Regions from separate parts of the Chromobacterium sp. FG89 genome, predicted to be linked through region 2. Evidence: riboswitches for the same ligand, from Rfam matches in the RefSeq annotation. Region 2 holds a riboswitch; the other holds the start of a gene.
The links. A riboswitch is a leader RNA that binds a small molecule or an ion and turns the genes downstream of it on or off. The one in region 2 is predicted to bind glycine.

Region 1 (14,732 bases), on a different contig from region 2:
ACGGTCCGCCAAAGGGAGGCATGACATTGAACGCGCAGTGGTTCAGGGCGCCCACTCCGCCACCCGCTCCGGATGGGCCCGAATCCAGGAGGCCGCCGCCGCCGCGGGTTTGGCGCCGGTTTCCACCGCCAGCATCAGCGGGCCGATCTCTTCCGGCCGCCAGCGGAAGCGCTGCAGGAAGGCCAGCACCCGCGGCGCCTTGGCGCTCAGGCCGGGATGGGCCACATTGTTGACGTGCTCGGCCTCGCCGAACACTTTTTGCGGGTCGTCGAGAAAACGCAGCTTCCATTTGGCGAACATCCAGTGCGGCACCCAGCCGGTCACCACGATGGGCTTGCGGGCGTTGATCGCGCGCGCCAGTTCCGCCGTCATGCCCGGCCCGGAACTGGGCATCAGCGTCAAATTCAGCCGGTAGGCCTTGATCGCCGCCTCGGTCTTTTGCATCACCCCGGCGCCGGCGTCTATGCCGACGATGCGTCCCTGATACGCCGCGCGCTCGGCGTTAAGATCCCCTATGGCGCGGGCGGCCACATAGTCCGGCACCACCAGGCCGATGCGGGCGTCGACGTAATTGGGCCCCAGGTCTAGCACCTTGTCCTTGAACTGCCGGTAATACGCGCCCTGGGTCACCGGCAGCCAGGCCGACAGCGTGGCGTCCAGATCGCCGCGCGCCACGCCCTGCCACATGATGCCGGCGGCCACCGGCATCAGCTCCACCGGGTGGCCCAGCCGGCCGCGAATGATCTGGGCCGCCACCTGGGTGGTGACCACGCTGTCCGCCCAGCCTTCGACGTAGCCGATCTTGATGAGCGGTTTGCCGGGCGTGGCCTCGGCCGCGTGGGCCGGCACACACAAGAGCAGCAGTAGGATGCAACACCATTGCCTCAACATATTCGTTTCCTCCCTTAAGACCCGCTAAGCCGACCCCGACCCTGCGTTGCGCCTGCTGGTACTGCCTGCGTCGGCGCGCCTTGGTCCAGCGTCTCTACGAGGTTTTGTTAGCGGCGCTAAAGCGGTTCAAGGTCTGATACAAGCTTGCCAGCGGCGTGAGAATGCCCATGCGCCCCATTCCGCGTCTTCCAGCGCTTATTGAATCTGCTCCGGCTTCACCACCAGCCAGTTGCGGTCCGCCGTCGCCGGCAGGCCCAGCTTGCGCTGCTGCCTGGCCGCTTCCCGGCTCCAGTTGCGGATCCGATCCCAATAGCCCGCTTTGCGGTCTACCCAGAGCCGCAAGCCGCCCTTGGCCGTGTCGATGCCGTTCAGCAGCATGTAGCCATCGGACTGCGGCGTGTCGCCGGCCACCAGCACCGGCTTGCGCCATTGGTCTATCCAGCCCAGGATGGTCCCGGCCTTGCCCTCGTACCAGGTCATCGGGTTCATCAGATAGGGGGTCAGTTCCAGGTCCAGATTGCGTTCCGGCTCATAGCCGCCGCGCTTGATCTGCAAACGCGAGGTGGTCAGCGCGCCGTTCGTTCGGTCTTTCAGCAGCAGGTTGACACCCAGCACGTTTTGCGGCGGCGCCCGGTAGCCGTAGCGCGGATCGCTGGCCACCATGCGCACCAGTTCTTCGCTGGCCGCGGTCATCACATAGACGGCGATGCCGTTCTCCTGCAGCTTGGCGTACAGCTCGACCATGCCGGTGAACACGCGCGGCGCCGGCACGCTGCCCTCCACCGGCTTGCCCTGATGGAAGTACCTGACCGGCACCGGAGCGCCGCTGGCCATCAGCGCGTCCACCTGGGTCTTGAGTTGGCGCAGCGTCAGTCCGGAAAACACCTGCGCCGCCCAGGGGTAGCAGATCAGTTCGTCTATCTCGCACAGCCGCAGATAGTAGCTGTACAGGCTTTCCGGCCGGTCCGGCTCGTCGCGGAAGGGGATCAGCTTCAAGGATGGGTCCAGCCGCTCGCGGCTCAGCAAGCCCTTGGCCTCCATATAAGGCAGCAGCGCTTCTTCCAGATCGTAGCGATAGCTGGTGTTGTCCATGTCGAACACCGCGTATTCGCCCTTATGGGCATTGGCCTTGATCATGGCGTTCAGCCGTTCCGCGATCTTGGGCGGCCAGTGCTTCAGCTCGGTCTCCGCCGCCGCCGGCTGGGTCCAAAGCGCGGCCGACAACAGCAAAGCCCCCAATACTTTAACTTGCTTCATAAGTCCTCCTGAATATGCTTCGGATGCGGCGGGCCCGCCTTGGAACCTGTTCAAAGTCTGCTGCGCTTAGTGCAGCGTTGCACGGTGAGTACCAGCTCAAAATGCTCATGTACCACGTGTACATTCCGCTTTTTCGCTTGTTTTCGCCTTGTCTCGCCCTTGCTCGCGAGACTTTGAACGGCTCTTTAAGAAATACCCATGCGCCGCTTGCGCGCGAGGAGGCTCAACGCGGGATCAGGGCTGTGGCCGGGGGGCTAAGCCCCCCATACCTCGCCGAACACCCGCAACCAGTTCTCGCCCAGCACTTTGCGGATCTTGCGCTCAGGCCAGCCGGCCCGCTGCATCGCCGCGGTCAGATTGGGCGTTTCGCCTATGGTGCGAATGCCTTCCGGGTTGAGGATGGTGCCGAAATCGGTCAGCCGGCGATACCGGCCTTTGTCGTGGGTGATCCAGTCGAAGAAGCCCTGATCGTAGCCCTGGGTGAAGTCGGTGCCGTAGCCGACGCAGTCTTCGCCCACCAGCGCGATCACGTAATCCATCGCTTCCACGTAGTCGTCCACGGTGGCTTCGATGCCGCGGCGCAGAAAGGGCGGAAACATGGTGACGCCGATGAAGCCGCCGTGATCGGCGATGAAGCGCAGCTCCTCGTCGCTCTTGTTGCGCGGATGCGGCTTGAGGCCCGAGGGCAGGCAATGGGAGTAACAGACCGGCTTTTTCGATTCCAGAACGGCTTCGCGCGAAGTCAGGCCGCCCACATGGGACAGGTCCACCATGATGCCGACGCGGTTCATTTCCGCAATGACTTCGCGGCCGAAGCCGGACAGGCCGCCGTCGCGTTCGTAACAGCCGGTGCCGATCAGGTTTTGCGTGTTGTAGCACAGCTGCACCACGCGCACGCCCATGTCGGCGAAGGCTTCGATGGACTCCAGCCTGTCCTCGAAGGCATGGGCGTTCTGAAAACCCAGGATGACGCCGGTGCGCCCCTCCGCCTTGGCGCGGCGGATATCCTCGACGCCGCGCACCAGGGTCAAAAGGTCGCCGTGCTCGCGGATCAGCCCTTTCATCTCGGCGATATTGTTCACGGTGTCCTGAAAGCCCTCCCACACCGACACGGTGCAATTGGCGGCGCTCAAGCCGCCGCGGCGCATGTCCTCGAACACCGGCCGCGCCCATTTGGCGATGATCAGTCCGTCTATCACCAGCGCGTCTGCGTGCAAATCCATTGCCATCTCCTTCTAGCTTGTCCACGCCTCGGTCCAACTATCCCGCCGCAGCGCCGCGAACCTTGAATAACTTCCAAGAGCCTGTTTACGATCTCGCGAGCTAAGGTGAGACAAGGCGAAAACGAGCGAAAAAGCGGAATGTACTCGTGGTACATGAGCATTTTGAGCTCGGTTTCAACGCCGTATCGCCGACGCGCAGCAGAACGTAAACAGGTTCTAAGAGCTCTCGCTCAGGACCGCCGCCGACGCCGGCCGCGCCAGTTGCGCCCACAGCGGATGGCCGGCGTCCTCCGGCAGCTCGCACACCGCGAAGCCGTAAGGCCGGGCCGCGCGCCGCAACAGCAGCCAGACGTAGTCGGCAAAGCTGCGGCGGCACACCACGAACACGCCGTCGCCGTCCAGGCGCAGCACTTGGACCGCCGCCTTGCCCAGCAAGGTGCCGACGCCCTGGCCGGGACGCAGCGCTTCGAAATCGTAGCCGCCCAGATGGCGCAGCACGGCCAGGTGCGGCTCGCCGCACAGGTAGACGGCGGTGAAGCCGCCGCTGACGTCCAGCGCCTGGGCGAACAGGCGCTGCTCGGCGAAGCCCCGCTCCAGCGCCGGCAGCCAGCCGGCCAGGCGCTGGCGGCGGCTGATCAGCAGCCATTCGTCCGGCGACAGCCACAGCAGCGCGCCGCCCTCCCCCTGGCTCAAGGTCTTGGGCCGGCGCGGCGGCTCCAGCCCGGTGATCCGCGCCGTCAGCTCGAAAAACCCGGCCTCGGCGCCGTCGCCGCGCAGCAGCGCGTAGCCCAGATTGGGCGCTTCATTGCCCCAGACGCGGCCGTCGGCGCGGCGCGCTTCGGCCGCTTCCGGCAAATCCAGATGCCGCAAGGGCGATTCCAGCACAGGCTTGAATGTGGATTCAGACATGCTGACGCTCTCCTTCCTTGTCGACGAAGACCGCGGACGCCACCCGCGCCGGCGCGCTATGGCCCTGCCACCACACATGCACGGTGTCGCCTTCGCGGCGGACGCCGTCCTTCAACACCGCCATGGCGATGGAGCGGCCCAGGCATTCGCTGTGGTAGCTGGAGGTGACATGGCCCTGCATCGCCGCCGGCGCGGCGTCCTTGCCGTCGTTGAGGATTTGCGCGCCTTCCGGCAACACCAGCCGCGGGTCCTCCGTCAGCAGGCCCACCAACTGCTTGCGGCCCGCGCCGGCGGTGTCGGCGCGCAGCAAGGAGCGGCGGCCGAGGAAGCTGAACGGCTTTTTCATGCCCACCGCCCAGCCCATGGCCAGATCGTTGGGGCTCATCGAGCCGTCGCTGTCCTGGCCGACGATGATGAAGCCCTTCTCGGCGCGCAAGACGTGCATGGCCTCGGTGCCGTAGGGCGTGATGCCGAACTCGGCCCCGGCCCGCATCGCCTCCTCCCACAAATAACGGCCGTAGCCGGCGTCCACATTGATCTCGTAAGCCAGTTCGCCGGAGAAACTGATGCGGAACACCCGCGCCGGCACGCCGGCCACGGTGCCGACGCGGCCCTCCATGAACCGGAAGGCCTGAGGGTCGAGATCAATATCCGTGCACAGCTTGCGCAGCACCTCCCGGCTTTGCGGGCCCACCAGCGCCGTGGTGGCCCAATGATCGGTGATGGAGCTGAAACGCACCTTGAGTTCCGGCCATTCGGTCTGGTGCCAGCGCTCCAGCCAGCTGTAAACCCGGGCCGCGCCGCCGGTGGTGGTGGTCATGTGGAAATGGTCGTCCGCCAGGCAGGCGGTGACGCCGTCATCCATCACCATGCCGTTTTCGTCCAGCATCAGCCCGTAGCGGCATTTGCCCGGCTCCAGCTTGCTCCAGGCGTTGCTGTAGACGCGGCCCAGAAACTCGCGCGCGTCCGGGCCGCGCACATCGATCTTGCCCAGAGTGGAGGCGTCCATCACCGCCACTCCCTGGCGGGCGGCGCGGCATTCGCGGCGCACCGCCGCGTGCAGGTCCTCGCCCGGCTGCGGGAAATACCAGGGCCGCAGCCACTGCCCCACCAGCTCGTATTCGGCGCCGCGCGCGGTATGGCTGTCGTGCATGGCGGTGTAGCGGCGCGGGTCGAAGGTCTCGCCGACATGGGCGCCGGCCAGCGCGCCGAAGCTGACCGGGGTGTAGGCCGGCCGATAGGTGGTGGTGCCCACCTCGGCGATGGGCTTGCCCAGCGCCTCGGCGGCGATGGCGAAGCCGTTGACGTTGGACAGCTTGCCCTGATCGGTGCCGAAGCCCAGCGCGGTGTAGCGCTTGACGTGCTCGATGGAGCGGTAGTTTTCGCGCACCGCCAGATGGATGTCGGCGGCGGCCACGTCGTTCTGGAAATCGACGAAGGCCTTGGCGCCGACGCCTTCGCGCCGCCCGTCCGGCAAGCGGAAGATTTCACGCGGCGCGGCCACCTCCTCCGCCTCCACCCGCGGCGCGGCGCCCAGACCGCGCTGGCTTCCCCAGCCAAGCTGGGCCAGCATGGCGGCATGGCATTGGGCCAGGGCCTCGCCCAGCTCCCAGCGCCCGGTGACCGCGCCCACGCAGACGACGCCGGGCCGGCCCGCGTCCGGGCAAACGAAGGACAGACGGTCCGGACGCCACAGCGGACGGCCGCCGTTGTGGCAGAACAGATGCACGGTGGCGCTGAGCCCGCCGGAGGAGAGCACGCCGTCCAGCTCCAGCCGCGGCCCCTTGCCGGCCACGCTCCGGCCATCCGCGGCCAGCTTCACCAAGTCCGCGCCGCTGACGCCGGCGCCGCCGTTCACCCGGGCGATGCCGTAACCGGCCAGCAACTCCACGCCGGCATTCTGCGCGGCGCGGCTGCGCCAGGCCGCCGCGCCGGCTGGGCGAGCATCGGCCAGCGTCACCGCCGCCCCGGCCAAGGCCAGCTCCAGCGCCGCGTCGTAGGCGGCGTCGTTCTGGGTCTGCAGCAGCAGCCGGCGCCCCACCGCCACGCCGTAACGGTTCAGATAACTGTGGCCGGCGGCGGCGGTCATCACCCCGGGCAGATCGTTGTTGCCGAACACCAGCGGCCGTTCGATGGCGCCGCTGGCCAAGACCAGTTGGCCCGCGCGTATCTTGTGCAGGCGCTGGCGCGGCCGGGCCGGATCGCGCTCCGACGGCGGCAGGTGGTCCTGCAACAACTCCACCGCCAAGGCCAGATTGCCCTCATGCAAGGCGAAGACGGTGGCGCGCGGCAAGCGCTGGACATTGGGCAGCGCCGCCAGCTCCTGCAAGCGCTGCTGCGTCCAGTCCATCGCCTCCAGACCGTCGATGCGCAGCCGGCGCTCGCTCAGCAGCCAGCCGCCCATCTCCGCCTGTTCGTCCAGCAGCAGCGTTTTCAGGCCGGCGCGCCCCGCCAGCGTGGCCGCCCACAAGCCGGCCGCGCCGCCGCCCACCACCAGCAGGTCCACATGGTGGTGCAGATGATCGTAATGCTCCGGGTCCGGCAGCCGCGGCGCTTGGCCGTAACCGGCGGCTTCGCGGATGCGGCGCTCGTAAAACGGCCAGGCTCCCGCCGGCTGCATGAAGGTCTTGTAATAAAAACCCGGCGGCATGAAACGCTCCAGCCGGCCCAGCGCGCCCTTGAGCCGCATGCCCCAGGATGCGTCCCCCAAGCCGCTGAAGGCCTGCAAGCCTTGATACAGCTCCACTTGGGTGGCTTTGAGATCCGGCGTGCTCAAGGCGCCGCTTTCCAGCTGGATCAAGGCGTTGGGCTCTTCCGCGCCAAACCCGACGATGCCGCGCGGCCGGCCGTACTTGAAGCTGCGGCCCAATAGCCGCACGCCGTTGGCCAGCAGCGCCGAGGCCAGGGTGTCGCCGGCGAAGCCGTGATAGGCCGCGCGGTCCAGGGTGAAGGCCAGCGGCCGATTGCGGTCGATGCGCTCGCCGGGACGATGGATGCGATAGCCGCTCACGTCTGATCCTCCTGCAAATAACGGGCCTTGCCCTCGGCCAGCGTCCAGCTGCCGGCGACCTCGTAGCTGACGGTGTGACGCCGGACGGCGAACACCTTGCGGCAGCCGGCGGCGTGCTGCCATTGCTCCCAATGCCAGCCGCGCGGGTTCTTGCGGCAGAACAGGTAATCGCCCCAGGCCTCGTCGTCCACCTGCTCCGGCGCCGCCGGGCGGACGATGAAGGCCTCCCCGGCGTAGTCGAACTCCTCCTCTTCCCGCGCCTCCCCGCAATGCGGGCAATGAATCAGCAGCATCGGCGTCTCCCTCAATGCGCCACGGCGGCGGCGCCGTGTTCGTCTATCAAGCGGCCGGAGGCGAAGCGCTCCAGCGAAAAAGCCGCGTTCAGCGGATGCGGCTGGTCATGAGCGATGGTGTGAGCGAATACGTGGCCGGAGCCCGGCGTGGCCTTGAAGCCGCCGGTGCCCCAGCCGCAGTTGAAATACAGGCCCTGGATCCGGGTCTTGCCGATGATGGGGCAGGCGTCCGGCGACACGTCCACGATGCCGCCCCACTGCCGGTTCATCCGCAGCCGCGAGAAGGACGGAAACAGCTCGACGATGGCCGCCGCCGTGTGCTCGATCACATGCGGGCTACCGCGCTGGCCGTAACCCAGATAGCTATCTATGCCCGCGCCTATCACCAGTTCGCCCTTGTCCGACTGGCTGATGTAGCCGTGCACCGCGCCGGACATCACCACCGTGTCCAGGCAGGGTTTCAGCGATTCGGACACAAAGGCCTGCAAGGGATGGCTTTCCAGCGGCAGCCGCAAGCCGGCCATCCGCGCCAGCGTGGAACTGTTGCCGGCGGCCACGCAGCCCACCTTGTCGGCGCGGATCTCGCCGCGCCCGGTTCGCACCCCGCGTACCCGGCCGCCCTCGATCAACAAGCCGGTCACCTCGCATTCCTCGATGATGTCCACGCCCAATTCGCTGGCGGCGCGGGCGAAGCCCCAGGCCACCGCGTCATGGCGCGCCACCCCGCCGCGCGGCTGATAGCTGGCGCCCAGGATCGGATAGCGGACGTCGCCGCCGATGGCGATCAAGGGCACCCGCTCCTTGATCTCGCGCGGGGACAGCACCTCGGCGTCCACGCCGTTGAGCAGGTTGGCGTTGACCCGGCGCTCGATGTCGCGCATGTCCTCCAGGCTGTGGCCCAGGTTCATCACTCCGCGCTGGCTGAACATCACATTGAAGTTCAGTTCCTGGGACAGGCCCTCCCACAGCTTGAGCGCGTGCTCGTACAGCTGCGAAGACTCGTCCCACAGATAGTTGGAACGGATGATGGTTGTGTTGCGCGCGGTGTTGCCGCCGCCCAGATAGCCTTTTTCCAGCACCGCCACCTTGCGGACGCCGTACATGCGGGCCAGGTAATAGGCGGTGGCCAGGCCGTGGCCGCCGCCGCCGACGATGATGACGTCGTAGCTGCTTTCCGGCTGCGGACTGCGCCAGGCCGGCTGCCAGCCCTGGTGATGCCCAAGCCCGTGCCGGATCAGGCTCCACAGCGAATATCGGTTTGCCATCTGCGCTCCCGCCGCCGGGCCGCCATGGGCCCGCGCCGCTGCTGTCGAGGTTGAGGAAGGCCTCATTCTCAGGGCGACGCAGACGGCGCATTTGGCTGGAAAGGACGGCCTCTTGCCCGCACGCGACACGGCGATGTCCAAAATCCACGCAAAGCGGACGCATGGCGGACAGCGCGCGCGCGGGACAAGGCCTAGATTGGCCCGTGCCGCCCCACAAACAGGACACGCCAATGACCTCAGACGCCCCCTCCTACGTGCTCAGCTTCGCCTGCCGCAGCGCCTCCGGCCAGGTGGCCGGCTTCTCCGCCTTGCTGGAGCAGCAAGGCTGCTATATCGATGAACTGGCGGTGTTCGACGACGCCCGCAGCCGGCGCTTCTTCGTGCGCTGCGTCTTCCACCCGGAGCGGCCGGACTTCGCCCCGGAACGGCTGGCCGACGGCATGGCGCGGATGAGCGGCCACTATCAAGACCTGCAATGGCGGCTGCACGACCGGCGCCAGCGCGCGCGGGTGCTGATCATGGTGTCCAAACTGGACCACTGCCTGAACGATTTGCTCTATCGCCAGAAGATGGGCGATCTGGACATGACGGTGGCCGCCGTCGTCTCCAATCACCGCGACCTCGCCCCCATCGCCGAGGCCTACGGCCTGCCCTTCCACCATCTGCCGCTCACCCCGGACAACAAGCCGCGCCAGGAAGCCGCGCTGCTGGCGCTGATGGAGGACAGCCGGGCGGAACTGCTGGTGCTGGCCCGCTATATGCAGGTGCTCTCCAGCGCCGCCGCCGCAAAACTGGCCGGCCGCGCCATCAATATCCATCACTCCTTCCTGCCCGGCTTCAAGGGGGCGCGGCCGTATCAGCAGGCGCACGAGCGCGGCGTCAAACTGATAGGCGCCACCGCCCACTACATCACCGACGATCTGGACGAAGGCCCGATCATCGAACAAGTGGTGGAACGGGTGGACCACGCCTACAGCCCGGAGCAATTGCAGGCCGCCGGCCGCGACATGGAGTGCCAGGCGCTGGCGCGCGCGGTGCGCAGCCACTTGGAGCGGCGCGTCTTCATCACCGAGCGGCGCACTGTGGTGTTGCGCTGACAGTTGTTCGCCTGGCAGGAACTTTGTCTATTGCAACGCAACAAAAGCAGGGTACAGTAGCCAGTTATCCGTCATACCAACCAAGAGGTGCCGTATGTGGTCGCAAACAGCCGTCTGGTCCAAGCTCTTCTCCTCCAACCCGGTCGCCGACTACTGGCGCGACGCCTGCGAGCGCAGCATCCTCTACTGGGACGTGCTGCATGACCGCGGCGCGGACTATCTGCAACACGTGCAAAGCGGCAAGCCGCCTGTCTTGGTGTTCGACTACAAAATCATCCTGGACGGCCGCAGCCTGCCGGACCCTGCCAACTACGCGCTAGCCGCCATCCTGCCGCCGGCCGGCTGCCCGGCCACCAATCCGGCGCTGCGCCCCTTCGTGGTGATAGACCCGCGCGCCGGCCACGGCCCCGGCATCGGCGGCTTCAAGATGGACAGCGAAATCGGCATCGCGCTGCAACAGGGCCACCCCTGCTACTTCATCATGTTCTTCCCCCAGCCGGTGCCCAGCCAGACCATAGAAAGCGTCAGCCGCGCCGAATACGTCTTCCTCGGCAAGGTCAGGGAACTGCATCCGGACAGCGACGGCAAGCCCTTCGTCATCGGCAACTGCCAGGGCGGCTGGGCGCTGGCCATGCTGGCCTCGGTGGCGCCGGAGCTGTGCGGCCCCATCCTGCTGGCCGGCACCCCGCTGTCCTACTGGGCCGGCGTCACCGGCAAATACCCGATGCGCTACTCCGGCGGCATGCTGGGCGGCACCTGGACCGCCTCCCTGGCCGGCGATCTGGGCAACGGCAAGTTCGACGGCGCCCATCTGGTCAACAACTTTGAAAAGCTGGACCCGGCCAACACCCTGTGGAAGAAGCCCTACAATCTGTACGCCAAGGTGGACACCGAGCGCGAACGCTATCTGGGCTTTGAACGCTGGTGGGGCGGCCACTACCTGCTGAACAAGCAGGAAATGGAATGGATTTCCCAGCAGCTCTTCGTGGGCAACCACCTGGTGGAAGGCAAGATCGTCAGCAGCGACCAGCACCGCGTGGACATGCGCAACATCCGCTCCCCCATCATCGTGTTCGCCTCCTGGGGCGACAACATCACCCCGCCGCAACAGGCGCTGAACTGGATACCGGACCTGTACGACAACGCGGAAGACATCCGCGACAACGAACAAACCATCATTTACTGCCTGCACAACAAGGTGGGCCACCTGGGCATCTTCGTCTCCGCCGGCATCGCCAACCGCGAGCACAGCGAGTTCGCCAGCGCGCTGGACCTGATCGACGTGCTGGCCCCCGGCCTGTACGAGGCCGTCATCGAAGACGTGGCCCCCAACACCCCCGGCCAGGAATACATCAAGGGCCGCTACATCATCCGTTTCGAAGCCCGCGAAGTGGCCGACATCCTGGCGCTGGACGACGGCCGCGAAGACGAACGCGCCTTTGAAGCGGTGCGCCGCGTCTCCGAAATCAACCAGGGCATTTACAACCGCTTCGTTTCCCCGGCCGTGCGCGCCGTCAGCAACGAAGCCAGCGCCCAATGGCTGCGCCAGCTCAACCCGGCGCGGCTGGAACGCACGCTGATCTCCCCGCTCAATCCCTGGCTCGGCTGGCTCAAACCCGCCGCGGAATACGTGCGCGCCCACCGCCGGCCGGTGAGCGCGGACAACCCCTTGTGGCGGTTGCAAGAACAGTGGTCTAGCTGGATGACGCAAAGCCTGGACCGCTACCGCGACCTGCGCGACGCCGCCACCGAACACTGCTTCAAAGCCGTGTACGAATCCCCGTGGCTGGCCTCCGTCGTGGGCGTGCAGCCCGCGCGCGAAGCCCGCGCCGCCCGCTGCGACAGCTGGAACAAACAGGAAAGGCTGCAACTCAAGCGCCAGGTGCTGGACCCCGCTTACGAAAGCGGCTCCCTGGCCGACGGCTTCGTGCGCTTGCTCACCTATGTGGCGATTGGCCGCGGCATCATAGACGAGCGCCCGTTCAACGCCATCCGCCGCATCATGCGCGACATCCGCCACGAATACCCGCTGACCCTGATGGAGCTGAAAGACATCGCCCGCAAGCAGGTTTTCCTGGTGCGGCTGGACGAAGCCCGCGCGCTGGCCGGCCTGCCCAAGCTGCTGCCGGAAGAACACCGCCGCCGCCAGGCCTGGCAGCTGGCGCATGAACTGCTGGCGCTCAGCGGCGACATCGCCCCGGAACAACAGCTCAGGCTGGACCAAGCGGCCCACGCGCTGCAACTGGACACCCGCGCGCCGGCGGCGCCGGCCATCCTGCCGCCCGCCGAGCCGGCCATAGCGGCAGCCTCAACCGTTCCCGCCGCGGCCCCCGCCGCCAAGGCCAGCGCGCCCGCCAAGAAAGCGGCGCCGCCGCGCAAGCCGGCCGCCAAAGCCCCGGCCAAGCCCACCGCCGGCAAGCCCAGCGCCGCTGCCGCCAAACCCGCTCCGGCCGCCAAACCCGCCAGCAGCACACCGGCCGCGGCCAAGCCGGCGCCCGGCAAACCCCCGGCGGCCAAAACCGCCAAAGCGCCAGCGGGCAAAGCCAGCGTGGCCAAAGCCCCCGCAGCCAAAACCCCGGCCGCGCGCAAACCCGCCGCCGGCAAGGACGCGGCCAAGCCCAAAACGCCGAGCAACTAAGCATCAGCCAGCGCAAAAACGCCCGGACAGCCAAACCGCCGTCCGGGCGTTTTCATGTTGATACCGCACTGCAACATTTTTGCCTCGCCCCATGTATACAGTCGTTGACTGAACAATACAGCAAACGCTAATATCCTTGCCTGCTGCGGGAGAGAGGGGCATGCGCCCCCGCCGAAGACGCAAACTCCCATAATCGCTCAGGCAACAGTACCGCAGCCCATGGATACCAGCCGATTGGAGAGAGGCCCTAAGCGCCCGTTCATCATCTGCTACGCTTCAGCGAGAGCGCGTCGGATGATGTGACCGGCCCTTAGCCGCCCACCGAAGGGGCAAGTGACACCCGGCAAGGCCCGCACACAGGCCGCGCCCGTCATCTAACTCTCAGGTAAAAGGACAAGGGGAGAGGCAATGCCGGCAGCGCCGCGCCCATGCGCGGCCCGCCGGCCGTGCTCAGAACGTGCTCACGATCTCGCGAGCAAGGACGAGACAAGGCGAAAACAGCTGAGAAAGCGGAATGTACACGTGGTACATGAGCATTTCGAAGCGGGTTTCAACGCCGTATCGTCGCAGCGCAGCAGATCGTGCACCAGCTCTCAAGGAAAACCCGTGTTCGAAACGCTTGCCCAGGCTGCGCGCCACCTGGCATGGCCCGCCCATTGCCAACCCATTTTCCCACCCGGCTTCGCCGCTCACCTCGGCGCCAGCCTGTTTGACCATTGCAACTACATGCTTACCCTGATCTATCTGATCGCCATCACCGCGGAAGCGATGACCGGCGCGTTGGCGGCCGGCCGCCGCAATATGGACATCTTCGGCGTTACCGTCATCGCCTTCCTCACCGCCCTGGGCGGCGGCACCGTGCGCGACATCGTGCTGGGCCGCTACCCGATAGGCTGGACCCAACACCCGGAATACGTCGGCCTGGTCATCGCCGGCGGCCTGGCCGCCGTGTTCGTGGCCCGCTATATGAAACGCCTGAGCCGCGTCTTCCTGGTGCTGGACGCGCTGGGCCTGATCGCCTTCACCATCATAGGTTGCGGCGTGGCCCAGTCCATGGACTACCACCCGGTGGTGGTGGTGATGGCCGGCATGATCACCGGCATTGCCGGCGGCATCCTGCGCGACGTGCTGTGCAACCGCGTGCCGGTGGTCTTCCGCCAGGAGCTGTACGCCAGCGTCTCCTTCGCCGTGGCCCTGCTCTACCTGGGCCTGATCAAGCTGGGCGTGCCGCACGATCTCAACGTGCTGGCCAGCTTCGCCGTCGGCCTCGCCATCCGCCTGGCCGCCATCTGGCGCGAATGGCGGCTGCCGGTGTTCATGTATCGGCACGACCTGCATTAACTAACCCTAACTGTTTCACCGCTGCGCTGCGGCATCAGGCTTGAATCCCCGCCAGCAGCAGGAACAAGGCCGCCTGGCTGGACACGCCCAGCTTGGCGTACAGATGGCGGCGGTGCACCTTGGCGGTTTCCAGCGAAATGCCCAGCTCGCGCGCCACGCCCTTGGTGGAGTGGCCGCCGAGTATCAGCAGCGCCACCTCCACCTCCCGCTTGGTCAACGGCGAGGAGCCCTGCGCGCGCAGCGCCTCCTCCAGTTCCCGGCGGCTCTGCCTGCCCGTCCTGGCCGCCGGCTGACGCAGCCCTTCGTCCAGACGCGCGGCCAGCCGCGACAAGGGCAGCAACCAGGGCGCGAACAGATTGCAAACGCCCAGTTCCTGCTCGCTGAAGCGGCGTTTGCTGCCCAGCGACAGAGACAGCACGCCCTCCGGCAACACTTGCAGAAACTGGATTTCATCCGCCACCACATTGCGCGAAAAGTAACGGCGAAAGTACTCCGTCTCCCGGAAACGGTCCGGCGCCACCTCGTCCAGCCGGTACACGCCGGCGGCCGGGCGCTTCAGCGCAAAACCGTAAAACGGGTCCAACAGATACAGGCCGCGCCGGTAGTCGGCGAACAAATCGTCGGCGGCGTAATTGGCCGCGTGATCCGCCAGCACCCACGGCGGCGCCTCCTGGCGAAACAGCACCGCCACCCAGGTATCGAAACTCAGGCGTTCCCGTAGAAACGCGGCCAACCCTTGCCAAAAGGCCGCGTTGTCGACGCCGTCCAACAAGCGCCCCAATTGCTGGTGAAACACCAGATCCGCCAC
Region 2 (14,732 bases):
GCTCGCGGCCAGGTGGTGGCCATCCGCGGCGAGTACCTGCCGATTGTGCCGCTGGGCCGGTTTTTCTCCATTCCGGACGCGAGGCGGACGCCGAGCGAGGCCATCCTGGTGATCGTGGAGGCCGGCAATAGCCGGCTGGCGCTGCTGGTGGACGACCTGATCGGCCAGCAGCAGTTCGTGGTGAAGAATCTGGAAACGAATTACCGCAAGGTGGACGGCATTTCCGGCGCCACGATCCTGGGCGACGGTCAGGTGGCCATGATCTTGGACATCGCCGCGATTGCGCGGCACAACCAGCGTATGGCGCTGGACGCATGAAACAACAAGGATAAAGAAATGGTGGCGGAACGGGATGGTCCGGGCCTGGCGCAGAGACGCTCGGGCAATGAGCTGCTGGTGTTCACGCTGGGGACGGAAGAATACGGCATCGATATTTTGAAGGTGCAGGAGATCCGCGGTTACGACGCGGTGACCCGCATCGCCAACGCGCCGGACTTCATCAAGGGCGTGGTCAATCTGCGCGGCCATATCGTGCCCATCGTGGATTTGCGCCTGAAGTTCGGCATAGGCGAACCGGTGTACAACGCGTTCACCGTGGTGATCGTGCTGAATGTGTGCGGGCGGGTCATCGGCGCGGTGGTGGACGGCGTGTCGGACGTGATTCAGCTGGAGAGCGATGCGCTGCGCGCCGCGCCGGAGTTTGGCGCGGCGGTGGACACCGCCTATATCGAAGGACTGGGCACGCTGGACGAGCGCATGATCATCGTGGTCGATATCGAGAGGCTGATGGGCAGCGAGGAAATGGCGTTGACTGACGCCGCGGCTCGAGTGCAAGCGAATTAGGGGGCGAAGCATGAACAATATGAAAGTGATCCATAGACTGATCCTGGGCTTCGGTCTGCTGATCCTGTTGCTGGCGGTGGCGATGACGCTGGCGGTCAGACAGCTGCAGGGACTGGCCGATGATCTGGTCAATATTTCCGGCGTGCATATCCCGCAGGTCAGCGCCGCGCACAAGATCGCCGCCAATGTCGATCTGGCGTCTCGGGACGTGCGCAATCTGCTGCTGAGCAAGGATGCCCAACTGGTCAAGGAGTTCAACCAGCAGATCGACGAGAGCCTGGCCAATCTGACGCAGCGGATGACGGCTTTGGAGCCGAATGTCGGCAGCGCCGGGCGGCCGCTTTTCGAGGCGATGCGCTCCGACGAGGCCAGTTTCCGCTCCGAGCTGAACGTGTTCCGGCGCATGCAGGCGCAGGGGCGCGATGTGCAGGCCCGCGATTATCTGTTCGTCACCCTGCGCGACACCCAGCTCAAATACATGGCTTCGATCGACCGCTACATCGCGTTTGAAGAGAATCTGATGCGCAAGGCGGGACAGGACGCCAGCGACAACTCCCGGCAGGCCTACAAACTGCTGTTCGCCTTTACTCTGCTGGCCCTGCTCATCGGCGTCGGCTTCGGCGTCTTCATCATCCGCTCGCTGATGCGCCAACTGGGCGGGGAGCCGGCGGAACTGGTCAAAGTGATGCGGGAGTTGACCGAAGGCCAGGTGCGCTCCGAAATCAAGGTCAAACCGGGCGACCAGCACAGCTTGTTCGCGTCGATGAGCTTGCTGGCCGAGAAGGCGATCGAGAACATCCGGGTGCGCAACGCGCTGGACAACGCCTCCACCAATGTGATGATCGCCGACAACGAGCGCAACATCATCTACACCAATCACAGCGTGCTGGAGATGATGCGTCGCGCCGAGGCCGATCTGCGCAAGGCCTTGCCCAATTTCGACGCGCGCGCGATGCTGGGCGCCAATATGGATGTTTTCCACAGCAATCCGGCGCATCAGCGCGATCTGTTGGCCAATCTGAGCGCCACTTATCGCGCGCAGATCAATATAGGCACGCGCATTTTCGGCCTGGTGGCCAATCCGGTGTTCGGCACCGACGGTTCCCGTTTGGGTACGGTGGTGGAATGGAAGGACCGTACCGGGGAGGTGGAGATAGAGAAAGAGGTGGCCAGCATCATCTCCGCCGCCGCGGCCGGCGATTTCGACCGGCGCATCAATCTGGAAGGCAAGGACGGCTTTTTCCGCCAGTTGGGCGAAAGCGTCAACCAATTGCTGGCGGTGACCAGCCAGGGTCTGGGCGATATCGCCACCGTGCTGGCGGCTCTGGCCAAGGGCGATCTCACCCATGCGATCAAGGGCGATTACCAGGGCTTGTTCAGCCAGTTGCAGAACGATACCAATACCACGGTGATGCGGCTGAAGGAAATCGTGTCCAACATCAAGGAGTCCACCGACGCGATCAACACCGCCGCGCGCGAGATCGCCTCCGGCAACGCCAATCTGTCCAGCCGCACTGAGCAGCAAGCCGCCAGCCTGGAGGAAACCGCTTCCAGCATGGAGGAAATCACCAGCACGGTGCGGCAGAACGCGGAGAACGCCAAGAAGGCCAATACGCTGGCCACCGGCGCCTCCGACATCGCCGCGCGCGGCGGCAAGGTGGTGGGCGACGTGGTGGCCACCATGAACGAGATCAACGACAGCGCGCGCAAGATCGTCGACATCATCAGCGTGATAGACGGCATCGCCTTCCAGACCAATATCCTGGCGCTCAACGCCGCGGTGGAGGCGGCGCGGGCCGGCGAGCAAGGGCGCGGCTTCGCCGTGGTGGCCAGCGAGGTGCGCAATCTGGCGCAGCGCTCCGCCGCCGCCGCCAAGGAGATCAAGGGCTTGATCGGCAACTCGGTGGCCAAGGTCGAGTCCGGCTCCAAGCTGGTGGACGAGGCCGGCAGCACCATGGACGAGATCGTGATCTCCATCCGCCGCGTCGCCGACATCATGAGCGATATCTCCGCCGCGTCGATCGAGCAGAGCTCGGGCATTGAACAGGTCAATCTGGCGGTGACGCAGATGGACGAGAACACGCAGAAGAACGCCGCGCTGGTGGAACAGGCCGCGGCGGCGGCGGAGTCGCTGGAAGAGCAGGCGCGCTATCTGGACGACGCGGTGCAGGTGTTCAAGTTGGGAGAACATGGCCCGCGTCTGCGGCAAGCGCCGACGCGCGTGGCGTCGGCGGCGGAGCCGGCCGCCCATGCCGGCGGCGTCAATCCGGCGCCGGCTAAGCCGGCGGGCAAGATCGTGGTGCCGGCGCGGCTGCATCCGCAGGTGGACCTGAGCGACGGCGAGTGGGAGGAGTTTTGAGGCACAGGTCCGGAGGGGCCGTGTTGGCGGGCTTGGAATTGGACATCACGTTCACGCCCGAGGATTTTCGCCGCATCCGCGACATGGTGTACCAGCGGGTCGGCATCGCCCTCAACGACAGCAAGACGCATATGGCCTACGCGCGCTTGGCCAAGCGGGTGCGGGCTTTGAGCCTGAAAAGCTTCGCCGAGTATCTGGACCGCTTGGATCAGGACGCCTTGTCGGAGGAATGGCAGAATTTCATCAACGCGCTGACCACCAATCTGACCTCGTTTTTTCGGGAGCCGCATCATTTCGACATGCTGCGCGCCCACGCCGAGCGCTGGCGCAAGCGCGGCCGGCCCTACCGGGTCTGGAGCGCGGCGTCCTCGACCGGCGAGGAGCCTTACTCCATCGCCATCACCATGGCGGAGCTGACGGAGAGCTTGCGGCCCTTCCCCTGCGAGTTGCTGGCGTCCGACATCGACACCCATGTGCTGCAACAGGCGATGCGCGGCGTGTATTTGCGTGAGCGCGTCAGCCAGTTGCCGGAGCCGCAGTTGCGCCGTTTTTTCGACAAGGGCGTAGGCGCCAATGAGGGCAAGGTGCGCCTGAAGAAACGCGTGCGCGAGGCGATGACGTTTTTCCAGATGAATCTGGTGGCGGAGGAATGGCCGCCGCTGGGGGAGTTCGACGTCATTTTCTGTCGCAATGTGCTGATCTATTTTGATAAGCCGACGCAGGCGGCCATACTCAATCATATGGCGCGGCATCTGGCTCCGGACGGGCTGCTGCTGCTGGGGCATTCGGAAAACATCCTGCACCTGAGCGACGCCTTCGTCCCCTGCGGCAAGACCAGCTACCGGCTGGCCTGATCAGGCGTTCCGTGCGTCCGGCCGTCGCGCTGCGGCGCGAGTTTATGAGCCTTGTTTATCGATCCGGGAGCGTGGATGGCGCTGGAAAAGAAAATTCGGGTAATCGTGGTGGACGACTCGGCCCTGATCCGCAATCTGCTGACCTCCATCATCGACGAAGCGCCGGACATGGAAGTGGTGGCCACCGCCTCCGATCCGCTGATCGCGCGCGAGCGCATCCGCGCGCTGGATCCGGACGTGATCACGCTGGACGTTGAAATGCCGCGGATGGACGGCCTGGAGTTCCTGCGCCGGCTGATGCGGCTGCGGCCGACGCCGGTGCTGATGATCTCCTCGCTGACGCAGCAGGGTTCGGAGGCGACGCTGACGGCGCTGGAGCTGGGCGCCATCGACTTTCTGTCCAAGCCGGCGCACGATATCGCCAGGCGCATGGGCGATTACGCCGATGAGATCCGGGACAAGATACGGGCCGCGGCCGCGGCCAGGGTGCGGGCGCCGCATCGTTTTCATCGCCCGGCCGATGTTCCGCCGCCGGCGCCGCCCTTGGGTGCCGGCGCGCAGCAGGCGGTGTTGTTCATCGGCGCCTCCACCGGCGGCACCGAGGCGATCCGCGCGCTGCTGAGCGGCCTGCCCGCGACATGCCCGCCCATCTTGGTGGTTCAACATATGCCCGAGCATTTCACCGCCAGCTTCGCCGCGCGCTTGAACGCCAGCTGTCCGATGCGGGTGAAGGAGGCGGAGGCGGGCGAGCCGGTGCGGCAGGGCGTGGCCTATATCGCGCCGGGCGATTGGCATATGCGGGTGCAGGCCGCCGCGGACGGTTTTCGCATCGAATTGGATCAGAGCGACAAAGTGAACCGGCACCGGCCGTCGGTGGACGTGCTGTTCGACTCCGCCGCGCGCTGCCTGGGCAAGCGCGCCATCGGCGTGATCCTGACCGGCATGGGGCGGGACGGCGCGGACGGCCTGCGCAGGATGCGCGACGCCGGCGCGGTCACCTTCGGTCAGAACGAGGCCAGTTGCGTGGTGTACGGCATGCCGCGGGAAGCGATGAAGGCCGGCGGCGTGCAACAGGAGTGGCCGCTGGACGCGCTGCCCTCCAAAATCATGGCCTGCCTGTACGGCAAGGCGGAAAAGGCGATGTTATGAAGAACGGCGCGGTGCATTTCAGCAGCCATTCGTATTTCGACAAGCATTTTCAAAGCCAGGCGGTGAAGGTGTTTCCCGGCGGCTTCTACGTCACCGGCCAGCCGCAGCTGCTGGTGACCTTGTTGGGCTCCTGCGTGGCCGTATGCATGCTGGACCGGACAGCCAATGTGGCCGGCATGAACCATTTCCTGTTGCCCGAGGGCAGCATCGAGGTGGGCGAGGGTGCGTCCGCCGCCCGTTTCGGCGTGCACGCGATGGAGTTGATGATTACCGAAATGCAGAAACTGGGCGCGATGCGCCATCGGATGGAAGCCAAGGTCTTCGGCGGCGGCAATGTGCTGGAGGGCATGTCGGTGATGAACGTGGGCGAGCGCAATCGCCGCTTCATCCACGGCTACCTGGATGCGGAAAGGATTCCCATTCTGGCCGAGGACCTGTTGGGCGACTGCGCGCGCAAAGTGTATTTCTTCACCGACAGCGGCAAGGTGTTGGTCAAGAAGCTCAAGCGCAGCCGCAGCCTGATCAGCGAGGAGACCCGCTATCGTCAGCAGGTGATGCAGCCGGAGGTGGCCGGCAAGTCCGGCGATATCGAGCTGTTTATCTGATGCGGCTCAACGTCCGCCGCGCGTCGTGAGACGCAATGCGCTTGCCTTCCTCGTTTCCAAGCGTTTCGCCCGGTCTCGCGCTTAGCGAGACCGGGCGAGCTTCTCAGCGCTCCAGGTGTTGCAGCTTGCCTTCGACTTCCGCCCAGTCCTCATGGTCCGGCAGCGGGTCCTTCTTCTCCGTGATGGTGGGCCAGAGCCTGGACAATTCGGCGTTGAGCGCGACGAAACCCTCTTGTCCCGGCGGAACGTCGTCTTCCGCGTAGATCGCGTTCACCGGGCATTCCGCCACGCATAGCGTGCAATCGATGCATTCCTCGGGGTCGATCGCCAGAAAATTGGGGCCTTCGTGAAAGCAGTCCACCGGGCAGACATCGACGCAATCGGTGTATTTGCATTTGATGCAGGCATCGGTTACAACGTAGGCCATGTTCAGCTCCTTGGTCGTCGAAAGCCGGCCGGCGCCGTTTGGCGCGGCGGCGGGGCGATGATTCGAGCGTATCAGTCAACATTATTAGCCAGAAATTCCCTTCACAACGCATTGCCGCCGTAAATTTCCTATCCGTCATGAACTCTTCTCGCTATCGCGGGCGTTTTGCCCCCAGTCCCACCGGCTTGCTGCACGCCGGCTCCTTGTGCACCGCCGTCGGCAGTTATCTGGAGGCGCGCGCGCGCGGCGGCGAGTGGCTGCTGCGGATGGAGGATCTGGACCCGCCGCGCGAGGTGGCCGGGGCCGCCGACGCCATCCTGCGCACGCTGGACGCCTATGGCTTCGAATGGGACGGCGAAGTGGTGTATCAAAGCCGTCGCCACGAGCTGTATCGTCAGGCGCTGGAGCAGTTGATCGCCTCCGGCCACGCCTATCCGTGCAATTGCACGCGTAAGGAGATCGCCAAGACCGCGCGGCGCGGCCTGGACGGCTACGTCTATCCCGGCCATTGTCGGCGGCGGCGTCCGGAAGAGGGCGGCCGCGCCTGGCGCTTGCGGGCGGCGCCCGGCGACACCGTGGTGGCGGACCGCCTGCAAGGGCCCTACCGTCAGAATCTGACGGCCGACATCGGCGATTTCGTCTTGCTGCGCGCGGACGGCTTTTGGGCCTATCAATTGGCCGTGGTGGTGGACGACGCGGAACAAGGGGTGAACGATGTGGTGCGCGGCGCCGACCTGCTGGTATCCACGCCGCGCCAAGTCGCGGTGCAGCAGGCGCTGGGCATGGCGACGCCGGGTTATTGTCATCTGCCGGTGCTGGTCAACGCCGCGGGGGAGAAGCTGTCCAAGCAGACGCTGGCGCCGGCGGTGGCGGCCGAGGACGCCGCCGCGGCCTTGCGCCTGGCCTTAAGCCGCCTGGGGCATGTTCCGCCGGAGGAGTGCGGCGGCCTGGCCGAGTTGTGGCAGTGGGCGCGAGCGCATTGGTCGCTGGCGCGCGTGCCGGTCGGACCGGTGCTTGCCGGCTGAATTGCGCCGTTTTATGCCAAAATTATGCGTTTGACGTCTTTTTTTCCATCCCGGCTGGCCTATATTGGCATCTGCGCACGCGCTTGTTGCGCATCATCGGCCGCGGCAAGCGGGTCGCCATCGTCTTCTCCTTGATATGCGGAAAATGCGACATGTTTTTATGTCGAATTTGTGTTCTAATGCCGCCTTTTTTTCATGCGCGCGCACTGGCGCAAAGTCCCGCTTCAGTTGACTCCGGTCAAGCGGTTTGAAGAAAGCATGCCCAGCTTGCGGGCGAGGCCCTCTATCATGGGCGCTTTTTCAGCCGTATCAGTCTGAATGCGAACGGAACTGGCCAGGCCAATTCCGCCGGCGCCATCGCATGAACGTAAACATGCGCGCGCGGCGCGCCCGTCAATCGGCAGGCCCGATGGAGACCAAGCCTTGAGCAATACCAATTTAGACAGCAAGACCAAGACCCGGGCGCTGGGCGTATGGATGTGCACCGCCTTGGTGGTGGGCAATATGATCGGCTCCGGCGTGTTCCTGCTGCCCGCGTCGCTGGCGCCGTTCGGCGGCGTGTCGATGATAGGCTGGCTGCTCACCGCCGCCGGCGCGATCTGCCTGGCCTTGGTGTTTGCCCGGCTGGCGGCCATCCTGCCCAAGGAAGGCGGGCCGTACGCCTATATTCACGAAGCCTTCGGCGGTTTCGCCGGCTTCTGGATCGCCTGGGGCTACTGGATTGCGCTGTGGGCCGGCAATGCGGCCCTGGCGGTGGCCGCCACCAGCTATATGCAGGTATTCGTTCCGGCGCTGGGCCACAATAATGTGTTGGCCGGCGTGTTCGCCATCAGCCTGATCTGGATCGTCACCTGGATCAACAGCCGCGGCGCGCGCAGTTCCGGCCTGGTGGCGGTGACGACCACCTTGCTCAAGCTGTTGCCGCTGGCCGCCGTCACTTTCATCGGCTTTTTCCACATGCAGCCGGACAATATCGTGTTCAACCCTCACGACAAGCCGCTGCTCAGTTCGGTGTCCGCCACCATGGCGCTGACCCTGTGGGCCTTTCTGGGGCTGGAATCGGCGTCGGTGCCGGCAGGCGACGTGATCGAGCCGGAAAAAAACATTCCGCGCGCCACGGTGCTGGGCACCCTGATCGCCACCGTGCTCTACATCCTGTCCACGGTGGCCTTGATGGGCTTGATGCCGCCGGCGATGCTGGCCGCCTCCCAGGCGCCCTTCGCCGACGCCGCCCGGCTGATGTGGGGCGATTGGGGCTATTACCTGGTGGGTTTCGGCGCCATCGTGTCCTGCTTCGGCGCGCTCAACGGCTGGAGCCTGATGCAGGCGCACGTGCCGGCCGCGGCCGCGCACGACGGTCTGTTTCCCCGCCGTTTCGCCCAGATGAACCGCGAGGGCGTGCCCATTTTCGGCCTGCTGCTGTCCAGCGGGCTGGTGACGGTGCTGATGGCGATGAAGTACGCCGGCGGCGACGGCGGCGTCAAGATTTTCGAGTTCATCATCCTGCTGGCCACCGCCACCACTTTGCTGCCCTACGCCTTTTGCTCGATGGCCTTGCTCGCCATCATGCTGATGCGCCCCCAGCAGTTCCAGCGCAAGGACTTCCTGGCGCCGCTGTGCTTCGCCGGCGTGGGTTTCGCCTATTCGGTCTGGGCCTTGTACGGCTCCGGCGCCGACATCGTGATGTGGGGCATGATTCTGCTGCTGCTGGGCTTGCCGGTCTATGTCTGGCAGGTGAAGGAGCGTTACGCCGATCCTTCATGAAGGAGAGGCAATGTCGGATCCCAAACGCGGCTTAGGCCGCGTTTTCTTTTTGCGCAAGCCTATCGTCATGAGTAAACGGGCTTGCCTATGCCGCCGGCTGGTGGCCTACTAGGGCGCTTTGCTTTCAGACCGGGAGTTGCCATGAGGATAAGCGCCGCCGATCACGCGCTCGTCGACATCGATTTCACCTATCCGCTGCCGGACGCGCAGACGCTGGCGCGGATGCGGGCGGAGAACGCGCCCTGCGCGCTTGAGCGCGCGGACGGCCTGTTTCCGGAAAACAGCTATTACCGCGCCGGCCGCAAAGGCTGCGCCGAAGGCATGTCGGCGCGGTCCTTTGTCGCGAGCCGCTTGCGCGAGACGGCGGCGCGGCTGGCGCCGGAGTACGGTTTGCTGCTGTTCGACGCCTACCGCAGCCGCGAAACCCAGGCGGATCTGTTTCAGATGGTGCTGGACGATGTGCGCGCCGCGCACCCGGACTGGGACGCGGCGGCGGTGGAGCGGCAGGCGCGACTGTTCGCCGCCCACCCGGACGACACCGCCCGTTTCGCGGTGTTGCCGCACAATTCCGGCGGCGCCGTGGACCTGGCGATCTGCCGGATGGACACGGGCGAGATCTGCGATTTCGGCACGGCCTTCGATGCGGCGGAGCCGGCGTCGCGCACCGATTTCTTCGAAGCGCCGCATGATCCGGCCCTGGGTTTTTCCTCCGAGCGCTGGCTGACGGTGCGTCACAATCGCCGCGTCTTGTTCAATCTGATGAAGCAGGCCGGTTTCAGCAATTATGCCGAGGAATGGTGGCATTACGATCTGGGCGACTGCCTGTGGGGGCAGGCGCTGGGCGTGGATTGGATCTATCCGTCGATGGAGGCCGAGCCGGAGAGACCGGCCTGATCGCCAGGGCCGCCGCGGGGGCGCGGCGGCCCATGGCCTGGCGCTAGCCGGTCAGCGCCTTCAACCAGACCAGCGCGGCGCTGGCACCCGCGTCCGGCACGCCCAGCGCCCGTTCGCCCAGATAGCTGGCCCGGCCCAGGCGCGGCCGCATGGAGGCGGTTGCCGCGCAGCCGCGCTCCGCCGCTGTCAGCGCCGAACGCCAGGCCGTCTCTGGAGTCTGTCCGGCGTCCAGGGCGGAGGCGAAAGCGTCGGCGGCGGGGGACAAGGCGTCCAGCATGGTGCGGTCGCCCACTTGCGCGCCGCCCAGTTCCGCGACGGCGGCGACGCCGTCCAGAAAGGCGGCCGCCCAGTCCTTCGGGGTGGGCGGGGTCGTCGTGTCCAGCCGCCGCGCCGCGCGCAGCAGGGCGGTGGAGTAGAAAGGCCCGGAACTGCCGGCGATGGCTTGGCGCAAGGCCTGGCCGACCGCGCGCAGCGCCGTGGCGGGGTCGCTCCATGCGCTGTCGGGCAAGGCCCGGATCGCGGCCGCGCCGCGCTGCATGCTGACGCCCAGATCGCCGTCCCCGGCCGCGCCGTCCAGTTCGGTCAACAGCGGCTCGGCGGCGTCCAGCGCGTCGGCCGCGGCCCAGGCCGCGGTGCGCAAACGGGGATCGGCCGCGGCGGCCGAGGGCGTGAAAGCGTCGCGCGGCGGCGCGGCGCGCAGCTGGCGTTGCGCCGGCAGACGGCCTGAGCCGGGCCAAGCCGGCGCCAGGGTGGTTTGATCCAGCCAGTTGAGGCGCTGTTCGTCCAGCGCCATCAGGGACAAGGAGCAGCCGGGCATTTCCAGCGCGGTCATGAAGTTGCCGCTCCAGGCGCGTTCCACCTGTAGGCCGCGCAGGCGCAGATGAGCCAGCGCGGCGCGGGCGACGATGGCCAGCTCCATCGGCGGCGTGCCGCCCAGGCCGTTGACCAGCAGCGCCACCCTGTGTCCCGAGCGCCAGCCGCGGTCTTGCAAGATGGCATCCAGCAGCGTTGCGCACAAATCGGCGGCCGATGGCGTCGCCACGCGGCGCACGCCGGCTTCGCCGTGTATGCCCAGGCCCAGTTCCGCCTCCCCGCTGTCCAGTTGAAAACCGGGGAGGCCGGTGGCCGGCACCGTGCAGGCGCCCAGGCCCACGCCCATGGTGGCCACTTGTTCCGCAGCCTGCCGCGCAGCGGCGGCGACCTCGGCCAGGCCGGCGCCGGAGGCGGCCGCCGCGCCGGCGATCTTGTGCACCAGCACCGTGCCGGCGATGCCGCGCCTGCGCGCCGGCTCCACGGTGTCGCGAAGCGCCACGTCGTCGGCCACCACCACGCTGTCGACGGCGATGCCCTCGGCGCGGGCCAGTTCCGCCGCCAGGCCGAAGTTGAGCCGGTCGCCGGTGTAGTTCTTGACGATGAGCAGCACGCCCTTGGGGCCGGCGACGGCGCGGATCGCCGCCAGCACGGTGTCTACGCTGGGCGAGGTGAACACGTCGCCCACCGCGGCGGCGTCCAGCATGCCGTGGCCGATGTAGCCGGCGTGGGCCGGTTCGTGGCCGCTGCCGCCGCCGGAAATCAGCGCCACCTTGTCGCGCAGGCCGCCGGCGGGAAGGTCCGCCCGCAGCAAGACGTTTTCTTCCTCGAGCAGCGCCAGGCCGGGCAGGGTGTCGGCCAGGCCTTCCAGCATCTCCCGCGCCACATGGCGCGGATCGTTGATCAGTTTTCGCATCGCGGTTTCCTTTCCAGATCGGATAGAGATCGTGCTTGGTCAAGATGGATGTCATCTTACGATCAGCGCCGGCGCAATGGGGTGGTCATCTATTTTTTGATCGATAAGGAAATGAAATATGTTCGTAATCGATCTTAAACGAAGCAATGCCGGTTCAATGTTTTGCGATTTCGAATATTTTAAGTCATTGTTTAAGTTGAAGATAAACACGGCTTGCCAAGCCCCGGCCCAGCAACCATAATCTGGCTCGTCATGCAGGAGAGAGTGGCCGTCCGCGCCACCGCCGAAGGCGCAAGCGCACCCGCAATCGCTCAGGCAAAAGGACTGCATCATCGGACTGGCCGCAGCCAGTTCGCCGAATCTGGAGAGCGGCATCCGCGGATGCCCACCGAAGGGGCTAACGGCCGCAAGGCCGGAAAATCTCAGGTGCAGGGACAGAGGGGTGTAGGGAATAGAGCAACACTACACGCTTTTGCTAAGGACGCACCGATGACGGCCCCGAAACGCACCCCCCTGTTTGAATCCCATATCGCCGCCGGCGCCAAGATGGTCGATTTCGCCGGCTGGGAAATGCCCATCCATTACGGCTCCCAACTCAAGGAACATGAGATCGTGCGCAGCGACGCCGGCATGTTCGACGTTTCCCATATGACGGTGCTGGACATCAGCGGCCCGGACGCCAAAGTCTGGCTGCAGCGCTTGATCGCCAACGACGTGGCCAAGCTCGGCTTCGAAGGCAAGGCGCTGTATTCCGGCATGCTCACCCCCGACGGCACCGTGGTGGACGATCTGATCGTCTATCTGACCTCCTACGGCTACCGCATGGTGATCAACGCCGGCACCACCGACAAGGACCTGGCCTGGATGGAAGGGCGCAAGGCGGATTTCGACGTGGACATCAAGGTGCGCCGCGATCTGTCCATCCTGGCGGTGCAGGGCCCGCAGGCCATCGCCAAGGTCTGCGCGGTCAAGCCCGAGCTCGCCGACGTTATCCAGGCCTTGAAGCCCTTCCAAGGCCAGCCCGCCGGCGATTGGTTCTACGCCCGCACCGGCTACACCGGGGAAGACGGCCTGGAGGTGATGCTGCCTGGCGTCGAGGCCGCGGCCTTCTTCCAGCAACTGCAGGCCGCCGGCGTGGCGCCGATCGGTCTGGGCGCGCGCGACACCCTGCGCCTGGAAGCCGGCATGAATCTCTACGGCCACGATATGGATGAAACCGTTTCCCCGCTGGAGGCCGGCATGGGTTGGACCATCGCCTGGGAACCGGCGGAGCGCGATTTCATCGGCCGCAAGGCGCTGGAGGCGCAGAAAGCCGCCGGCCTGAAAACCAGGCAAGTGGGCCTGGTGCTGGAAGGCCGCGGCGTGCTGCGCGAAGGCCTGAAAGTGGTGGTGGAAGGCGTAGGCGAGGGCGTGATCACCAGCGGCACCTTCTCGCCCACCCTCAAACACTCCATCGCGATCGCGCGCGTGCCGGCCGGCACCGGCGATACGGCGCTGGTGGACCTGCGCGGAACCTTGACCGAGGTGCGCGTGGTCAAAATGCCGTTCGTGCGCAACGGCAAAAAAGTTTTCGCCTGAGCGGCGTGCTTGGGCAGGCCGCGCGACGCGGCCGGGAATATCGTTTAAGACCTGGATTTGACTGGAGACACTCATGAGCAACATCCCCGCCGAACTCAAATACGTTGAAAGCCACGAATGGCTGCGCCTGGAAGCCGACGGCTCCGTGACCGTGGGCATTACCGAGCACGCGCAGGAACTGCTGGGCGACATCGTTTTCGTCGAATTGCCGAAAGTGGGCGCCAAGCTCGCCAAGGAAGAGCAGGCCGGCGTGGTGGAGTCGGTGAAAGCCGCTTCCGACATCTACTGTCCGATTGCCGGCGAAGTGCTGGCCATCAACGAGGAACTGGAAGCCGAACCGGAACTGGCCAACGGCGAGCCCTACGGCGCCGGCTGGTTCTTCAAGATCAAGCCGGCGGATCCGGCGGACCTGGACGCCCTGATGGACGCCGCCGCCTACGCCAAGGAAATTGGCGCCTGATGGTGAAAACCGCCTCGCAGTCCTAATCGACCGCGAGGCGTTTTTTTCGCCCGGATATCCAGCAACACCCGATTGGCCGCGCAAGCCGCGGCGCGGACGGCAAGCACAGAAGGCCCCGTACTCATGTCTCTCTCCGAACTTTTCAACCGCAAAGAATTCATCTCCCGCCACATCGGCCCGTCCGACGCCGAGCGCGAGCAAATGTTGGCCGCCATCGGCGTGGCCTCCATCGATGAACTGGTGGCGCAGACGCTGCCGGCCGACATTCACCTGAACCGCAAGCTGGAGCTGCCGGATCCGATGCCGGAAGCCGAGGCGCTGGCCGCGCTGAAGGCCGTCGCCGCCAAGAACGTGGTCAATAAATCCTTCATCGGCCAGGGCTATTACCCGGTGCTGACTCCGACGGTGATCCTGCGCAATCTGCTGGAAAACCCGGGCTGGTACACCGCTTACACTCCGTATCAGGCCGAGATCGCCCAGGGCCGTCTCGAAGCCTTGCTGAACTTCCAGCAAATGGTGATAGACCTGACCGGTCTGGAACTGGCCAACGCCTCCTTGCTGGACGAGGCCACCGCCGCCGCCGAGGCGATGGCGATGGCGCGCCGCGTGTCCAAGGCCAAGTCCGGCCAGTTCTTCGTAGACAGCCGCGTGCTGCCGCAAACCCTGGACGTGATGCGGACCCGCGCCAAGTACTTCGGCTTCGAGCTGGTGCAGGGCCATCCGGAAGAGGCGGGCAAGGGCGAATACTTCGGCGCCTTGTTCCAATATCCGGGCGAAGCCGGCGATCTGATCGACCTGACCCCGCACATCGCCGCGGTCAAGGCCAAGGGCGCGGTGGCGGTGGTGGCCGCCGACATCATGGCCTTGGTGGCGTTGAAATCGCCGGGCGAGATGGGCGCGGACGTGGCCATCGGCAATACCCAGCGCTTCGGCGTGCCCATGGGCTTCGGCGGCCCGCACGCCGCTTACTTCGCCTTCAAGGACGAGATGAAGCGCTCTGCGCCGGGCCGCATCATCGGCGTGTCGGTGGACGCCAAGGGCAAGACCG

Region 1: another riboswitch for glycine. It lies ahead of ACODRW_RS18290 (trimeric intracellular cation channel family protein); the one in region 2 lies ahead of gcvT (glycine cleavage system aminomethyltransferase GcvT).

What each region holds. Positions count from the first base shown of each region.
Region 1 is NZ_JBMDIQ010000020.1:26,623-41,354, reverse strand. Features, by position in the region: gene ACODRW_RS18335 (glycine betaine ABC transporter substrate-binding protein) at 43-891, opposite strand; gene ACODRW_RS18330 (HAD family hydrolase) at 1,087-2,148, opposite strand; gene ACODRW_RS18325 (dipeptidase) at 2,403-3,371, opposite strand; gene ACODRW_RS18320 (sarcosine oxidase subunit gamma) at 3,588-4,280, opposite strand; gene ACODRW_RS18315 (sarcosine oxidase subunit alpha family protein) at 4,273-7,290, opposite strand; gene ACODRW_RS18310 (sarcosine oxidase subunit delta) at 7,287-7,583, opposite strand; gene ACODRW_RS18305 (sarcosine oxidase subunit beta family protein) at 7,595-8,848, opposite strand; gene purU (formyltetrahydrofolate deformylase) at 9,079-9,945, shown strand; gene ACODRW_RS18295 (DUF3141 domain-containing protein) at 10,040-12,583, shown strand; glycine riboswitch at 12,720-12,806, shown strand; glycine riboswitch at 12,808-12,990, shown strand; gene ACODRW_RS18290 (trimeric intracellular cation channel family protein) at 13,190-13,924, shown strand; gene ACODRW_RS18285 (LuxR C-terminal-related transcriptional regulator) at 13,959-14,732, opposite strand, start outside.
Region 2 is NZ_JBMDIQ010000018.1:73,040-87,771, reverse strand. Features, by position in the region: gene ACODRW_RS17370 (chemotaxis protein CheW) at 1-318, shown strand, start outside; gene ACODRW_RS17365 (chemotaxis protein CheW) at 337-843, shown strand; gene ACODRW_RS17360 (methyl-accepting chemotaxis protein) at 854-3,202, shown strand; gene ACODRW_RS17355 (CheR family methyltransferase) at 3,223-4,056, shown strand; gene ACODRW_RS17350 (protein-glutamate methylesterase/protein-glutamine glutaminase) at 4,132-5,205, shown strand; gene cheD (chemoreceptor glutamine deamidase CheD) at 5,202-5,810, shown strand; gene fdxA (ferredoxin FdxA) at 5,914-6,237, opposite strand; gene gluQRS (tRNA glutamyl-Q(34) synthetase GluQRS) at 6,375-7,262, shown strand; gene ACODRW_RS17330 (amino acid permease) at 7,686-9,026, shown strand; gene ACODRW_RS17325 (M15 family metallopeptidase) at 9,168-9,920, shown strand; gene ACODRW_RS17320 (dihydroxyacetone kinase family protein) at 9,964-11,646, opposite strand; glycine riboswitch at 11,892-11,983, shown strand; glycine riboswitch at 11,998-12,094, shown strand; gene gcvT (glycine cleavage system aminomethyltransferase GcvT) at 12,136-13,224, shown strand; gene gcvH (glycine cleavage system protein GcvH) at 13,298-13,684, shown strand; gene gcvP (aminomethyl-transferring glycine dehydrogenase) at 13,808-14,732, shown strand, end outside.